One region of the Nitratireductor sp. ATLC21 genome, then DNA from elsewhere that is predicted to be linked to it. Evidence: riboswitches for the same ligand, from Rfam matches in the RefSeq annotation. Region 1 holds a riboswitch; the other holds the start of a gene.

Region 1 (3,403 bases):
CGTCGGGGTGCGACGGGGAGGTTTGCGTCGCCGCTGAAGGATGCGCCGAGGCGGCTCATTGCCAACACGATGCTGCCCGCCAAGGCCACCTGAATGAGGGTGAGCACCAGTGCACGGGCAGGGTCGAAGTCGAAGCGCAAGGCCTGATAAATCGCCACTTCGAGTGTGGTCGCGCGCGGGCCCCCTCCGAGTAGCAAGACGATGGTGAAGGACGTGACGCACAGCATGAAAACGAGCCCGGCAATGCCGGGCAGGGCAGCGCGCATGGCCGGCCATTCGAGAAACCGGAACGAGGCTCGCGCGCCCATGCCAAGCTGGGCTGCAAGACGCCACTGGTCTGCCGGCACGCTTTCAAGCGCGTTCAGGAAGAGCCGCGTTGCGAGCGGCAGGTTGAAGAAGACATGGGCGACCAGAATGCCCGAAAGGCCATAGATGCCAGGCCAGTGCTCGTTGAAGGCGACCGACAGGAATGGCGCGAAGAAGCCCGCGCGGCCATAGAGCGCGAGCACGCCAAGGGCAGCGACAATGGCTGGCAGCGCAAGCGGCACGGCGAACAGGCGCAGGATGAAGGCGCGGCCCGGAAAGGCCGGATGCCGCGCCAGCGCACGCGCCAGAAGGATCGAAGGGAGCACCGAGAGCAGCGTGGAAAGCAGGGCCTGCCAGAGCGTGAAACGGGCAATGCGCAGAAGCCATGCATCGAACGCATCCAGCACGCCAGAACCCTGGCGTGCCGCTTCCAATGCGAGGCCGATAAAGGCTCCGCTGACAAGCAGGCCGACGGCCGCTAGCGCGACACGCCCTGCGGTTATGCGTCTGTCCATGGCTGGCACCGGGGTGTGCTTAGCGGCTCATCACCGAAAGCCACTCATCGACCCATGTCTTCCGGTTCTTTGCCACCTCTTCAGGCGGGAACTCGAGCGTTTTGGTCGGTTTGACGAGTTCATCGAAAACCGGATTCAACTTGCCGGAGGTTTCTCCGGCCGGGAACATCCAGTTGGTTTCGGGAATGGCGTCCTGAAAGCCGGGACCGGTCATGAAGGCAAGGAATTTCTGCGACAGCGGATTCTTCGCGCCCGCAACCGTCTGTGCCGCCACTTCCACCTGCAGGTAGTGACCTTCCGCGAAGCTGGCTGCCTTGTAGCGCTCGGTGTCTTCGGCGATGCGGTGATAGGCGGGCGAGGTGGTGTAGGAGAGCACCATGGGAACCTCACCGCTGGTGAACAGTCCATAGGCCTCGCTCCAGCCGGGTGTCACCGTCAGCACCTTGTCCTGCAGCCGGCTCCAGGCTTCTGATGCCTTGTCTCCATAGACGGCCTTGACCCAGAGCAGAAGACCTAGGCCCGGTGTGGAGGTGCGCGGGTCCTGAATGGCGATCTTCAGATCACCCTCGGCCTCCACCAGTTCCTTCAGGCTTGCCGGTGGTGTCTCAATGGCTTCGGTGTCGTAGACGAAGGCGAAGTAGCCATAGTCGAAGGGAACGAAAATGTCGTTCTCAAAGCCGCCCGGCACCTCTACCTTGGCCGTATCAATACCGTGGGGGGCGAAGAGGCCGGTTTCCCGCGCCTCGTGGAGAAGATTATTGTCGAGGCCGAGCACAATGTCGGCTTTCGTGGAGCTGCCCTCAAGCCGGACACGGTTCAGCAGTGCCACGCCATCGGCGACCGAAACGAATTCCACGTCGCAACCGCATTCCGCCTCAAACGCCTTTTCCACCTGTGGGCCTGGGCCCCAGTCAGACGTGAAGCTCTCATAGGTGTACACCGTGAGCTTATCCTGGGCGATTGCCTGCCCGGAAAGGGCCAATGTGCCGAGCACCAGGATGGAAAGCAGGGTGGTGGTGCGCATCTGCGCCTCCTCTTTTCTGGTCTGGGAATGAGGCGCTGAATGAAAAGCGTCTAATCCCTCCGCCGGTATCAGCCGGATCAGGTTCCGCGGGTTGGTTGGGTTCTTCCCAAGCCTCTCAGCCGACAATGCGCCGGCACCCCGTTAGAGCGACCGGGAAAATAGGGCGCGGTGCGCAGCTCCGCAAGGGGTTGAATGGCGCAAACGACGTTGGCGCTGGCTCGCCGGCATGATATGGGCCTCGCCCATGAGCCGATTTACCCTTCTCCTTGGCGGAGACCTCACCCGGACACCGGCCCTCGATGCCGAAATCGCCAACAGCCGCATCATCGCAGCGGATTCGGGCATGCGCCATGCTGCGCTTCTGGATGTGAAGCCCGAGCTCTGGGTGGGGGACTTCGATTCCGTGCCCGACGGGTTTGAGGATGCCTATGTCGACGTGGCGCGCCGCACCTTTCCCTCCGAGAAGGACAAGACCGACGGCGAGATCGCGATTGCGGCAGCTCTGGAGGCCGGGGCGACAAGCCTTCTGCTGGCCGGCGCCTTTGGTGGCGAACGGGCCGACCACATGTTCCTGCATTTCGCGCAGGCATTGCAGCTCTCCGAGCGCGGCATTGCCGCGAAGCTGACGAGCGGGCATCAGGAAGGCGTGCCGCTCGTCCCGGGGCGGCGCCACAGCTTCGCCTATGCTGATGGCACACTGTTTTCGATCCTCGGCTTTTCGGAGCTTTCCGGCCTCACGGTCGACGGCGCGAAATGGCCGCTCGATGCCGTGGAGGTGCCCTTCGGTTCCTCGCTCACGCTTTCCAATGTGGCGGATGGCGGCCTTTCCATCACGCTCATGAAGGGCCGGGCGCTGTTCATGGCGCATCTACTGAATGACGGAGAACGCTGAACCATGGCGCCGCCACTTTTAAAGCTGGATGATATTCGTTTGACCTTCGGTGGCACGCCGCTGCTGGCCGGTGCCTCGCTGATGGTCGGCCCCGGCGAGCGGCTTGCGCTGGTGGGGCGCAATGGCTCCGGCAAGTCGACCCTGTTGAAGATTGCCGCCGGGCTCGTGGAGCCGCAGGATGGCGAGATCTTCCGCCAGCCGACAGCAACCATACGTTACCTGCCGCAGACGCCCGACTGGCAGGGCTTCGCGACCGTGCGCGCCTATGTGGAGGCGGGTCTCGGCCCGGCCGACGACATCAACCGGGTGGCGCTGGTCATCGACCGGCTGGGGCTCACGGGCGATGAAGACCCGGCGACGCTTTCTGGCGGCGAGGCGCGCCGTGCGGCACTGGCCCGCGTGCTTGCGCCGGAGCCGGATCTGCTGCTGCTCGATGAGCCGACAAACCATCTCGACCTTGCCACGATCGAGTGGCTTGAGGAAGAGTTGCAGCGAACCTCTTCTGCTTTGGTCACCATCTCGCATGACCGCCGATTTCTGGAAAAGGTAAGCCGCGCAACCGTGTGGCTCGACCGGGGTGTGACGCGCCGGCTCGACAAGGGGTTCGCCCATTTCGAGGACTGGCGCGATCAGGTGCTCGAAGAGGAAGAACGCGAGCAGCACAAG
Region 2 (3,403 bases), on a different contig from region 1:
TTTTGCGCCTCGGCGCGGATGTCATGCGAGATGCGCATGGAGCAGAATTTCGGCCCGCACATGGAGCAGAAATGCGCCACCTTGTGCGCTTCCTTGGGCAGCGTCTCGTCGTGGAAGTTGCGCGCCGTCTCGGGGTCGAGCGAGAGGTTGAACTGGTCCTCCCAGCGGAACTCGAACCGCGCGCGCGAAAGCGCATCGTCGCGGATCTTCGCTGCCGGATGCCCCTTGGCGAGGTCCGCCGCATGGGCCGCGATCTTGTAGGTGATGACGCCCGTCTTCACATCGTCGCGGTCGGGCAGGCCCAGATGCTCCTTCGGCGTCACATAGCAGAGCATGGCCGTGCCGAACCAGCCGATCATCGCCGCGCCAATGCCGCTGGTGATGTGGTCATAGCCCGGCGCAATGTCGGTCGTGAGCGGCCCAAGCGTATAGAAAGGTGCCTCGCCGCAGACATCGAGCTGTTTGTCCATATTCTCCTTGATCTTGTGCATCGGCACATGGCCGGGGCCCTCGATCATCACCTGGCAGTCTTTCTTCCAGGCGATCTGCGTGAGCTCGCCCAGCGTCTCCAGTTCGGCAAATTGCGCGGCGTCATTGGCATCGGCAATGGAGCCGGGGCGCAGGCCGTCGCCCAGCGAGAACGAAACGTCATAGGCGCGGCAGATGTCGCAGATTTCCTCAAAATGCTCGTAGAGGAAGCTCTCCCTGTGGTGGTGCAGGCACCACTTGGCCATGATCGAGCCGCCGCGCGAGACAATGCCCGTCACGCGGTCGACCGTCAGCGGGATGTAATGCAGCCGCACGCCGGCATGGATGGTGAAATAATCGACGCCCTGCTCGGCCTGCTCGATCAGCGTGTCGCGGAACACCTCCCAGTTCAGATCCTCGGCGATGCCGTTCACCTTTTCCAGCGCCTGATAGATCGGCACGGTGCCGATGGGCACGGGCGAATTGCGGATAATCCATTCGCGGATGTTGTGGATGTTGCGACCCGTGGAAAGGTCCATCACCGTGTCGCCGCCCCAGCGCGTCGCCCACACCATTTTGTCCACCTCCTCGGCCATGGACGAGGTGACGGCGGAATTGCCGATATTGGCGTTGATCTTCACGAGGAAATTGCGGCCGATGATCATCGGCTCGGCTTCCGGGTGGTTGATGTTGGCGGGAATGATCGCACGACCCTTCGCCACCTCGTCGCGCACGAATTCCGGCGTCACGAAATCGGGAATGGCGGCACCAAAGCTCTCGCCATCGCGCACGAGCGCGGCCTTCGCCTGTTCGCGGCCAAGGTTCTCGCGGATGGCGATATATTCCATTTCCGGCGTGATGATGCCGGCCCGCGCATAGGCGAGCTGCGTCACGGCCTTGCCGTCCCTGGCCCGCAGCGGCTGGTGGCGCGTGGGAAACTCCGGCGTCAGCCGGTCGCCGGAAACGAAACCATTGTCCTCCGGCTTCACATGGCGGCCCTCATAGGCCTCCACATCGCCGCGCGCCTTCACCCAGGCCTCGCGAATGCGCGGCAGACCCCTCTCGATCTCGATCAGCGCGTCCGGATCGGAATAGGGGCCGGAGGAATCATAGACCGTCACCGGCGGCTCGCCGGCGCTCGGGTGCACGGCGATCTCGCGCAGGGGCACGCGAATCTCGGGGTGAAGCTTGCCGGGCTTGTAGATCTTGCGCGATGCCGGCAACGGGCCGGTTGTCACTTTCGGAGCAATAGCATCCATGGGTCAGAGCCTCCTCTGCGTGTTTTGCAATGGAGACCCAGTTCGTGCCGAGAGGAGGAAGAGCTCCGGCGATCCGCTATGGATATGGATTTCGGCTCGAAGGAGCCAGCGACCCGCCAGGCATGCACCATCCCTACGCCAGTATGAACTGGATCAGGTTCATCGGGTCACTGCGCTGCATGGAAAACCATGCCCAGCAGAATCTCAGCCCCTTGGCGGGACCCCCCAGGTGAGGCCGCAAGGTGAGTGAAGAGGGGCACTCTTGTCAAGCGCGGTGATGAAGGCGTGTGGAAAGGCGGGGATCAGCAGGGTTGGTATCGCAGCACACCAACCTCGAAGTCTCCTTCTCCCCGCAACCGGGGAGAAGAAGCTGGCCGCAAGCTCGACACCTTGTCAAAATGCTAGGCGCTTGCCTCAACGCGCGCCTTGGCGCCGGAAATGGTCGGCAGGCTTTCGCCGGCGTCGATGCGCTTCAGAAGTTCGACTTCACGCGCCTGCATCTGGATGGCGCGGTCTGCCACCATGTCCACTTCGTCGGGAGACAGGATCAGCACACCGTTTTCATCGGCCAGCACCGCATCGCCCGGATTGACCACCACGCCGCCAACGCTGACGGGGATGTTCATTTCACCCGAAACGCCCAGCAGCTTGGTGGTGATGGGCGAGGGGCCCCGGCACCACATGGGGAAACCGTGACGCTCGAAATCGGCAACGTCTGTCGCCGGCCCGTCCACCACCGCACCGGCGGCCTTCTTGCGGGCCGCCGTGTGGGTAATGACGCCGCCCCAACAGGCGTGGCGTGTGTCGCCGGCACGATCGATGATCACGAAATCGCCGGGCCGGATATGGTCCATCGCGTAATGCAGAAGCGTGCTGTCGGCATGGGGCAGGCGCAGGGTCACCGCCGTTCCGGCGGCCCGCACCCTGGGCAGCATGGAGCGGATGCCCGTGTCGAGGAAGTTTGCGTGCAGAAAGTGGCCGACCGTGGCGGTCTCCACCTGCATCAGCTTGTCGATCTTGGCCTGTGCCAGCTGCTCCGGCATCGAGTTGACCTGGTACATATGCGTATTCCTTATGCGACGACGTGATGGTCTGCGACAGGCATGGAGCGGCGGATCTGCTCGGCATAGCCGGTGTCGATGGTCGCGCTTGCATGGCCGACGCGGTCCGAGCAGTTGGCGATGGTCACGCCCCATGGATCGATGATCAGCGAGTGGCCGAAACACAGCTTTTTGCCTTCGTCATGCCCGAAGATCTGGGCCGATGCGGCCACATAGGACTGGGTCTCGATGGCGCGGGCGCACAGAAGCTGTTCCCAATGGTCCTTGCCGGTCTGCAGCGTGAAAGCGGCGGGCAGCACGATCACCTCGGCGCCCTTGTCACGCAGCTTGCGGAACAGCTCCGGGAAGCGCAGATCGTAGCAGATGGCGCAACCGATTTTCACGCCTTCCAGCTCGTAGACGACCACGTCCTCGCCGCGCTTCATCGTGTCGGATTCCAGATAGCTCTGGCCGCCCGGAACCTTCACGTCGAAGAGATGGATCTTGCGGTAGCGGGCAATCTCCTTGCCCTGCCGGTCGAACACGATGGTCGTGTTGTAGCACTTCTCGCCCGCAGCCTCGGCCATGGAGCCGGCGTGAATGTTCACCTTCAGCTCGGCGGCCAGGGCCGACATG

What was found. A riboswitch is a leader RNA that binds a small molecule or an ion and turns the genes downstream of it on or off. The one in region 1 is predicted to bind thiamine pyrophosphate.
Region 2: another riboswitch for thiamine pyrophosphate. It lies ahead of thiC (phosphomethylpyrimidine synthase ThiC); the one in region 1 lies ahead of thiB (thiamine ABC transporter substrate binding subunit).

What each region holds. Positions count from the first base shown of each region.
Region 1 is NZ_JBXUOU010000003.1:705,512-708,914, forward strand. Features, by position in the region: gene thiP (thiamine/thiamine pyrophosphate ABC transporter permease) at 1-821, opposite strand, end outside; gene thiB (thiamine ABC transporter substrate binding subunit) at 841-1,845, opposite strand; TPP riboswitch at 1,883-1,996, opposite strand; gene AC2CHD_RS17905 (thiamine diphosphokinase) at 2,090-2,737, shown strand; gene AC2CHD_RS17910 (ABC-F family ATP-binding cassette domain-containing protein) at 2,741-3,403, shown strand, end outside.
Region 2 is NZ_JBXUOU010000004.1:218,212-221,614, forward strand. Features, by position in the region: gene thiC (phosphomethylpyrimidine synthase ThiC) at 1-1,727, opposite strand, end outside; TPP riboswitch at 1,840-1,965, opposite strand; gene AC2CHD_RS19015 (RraA family protein) at 2,129-2,788, opposite strand; gene AC2CHD_RS19020 (carbon-nitrogen hydrolase family protein) at 2,800-3,403, opposite strand, start outside.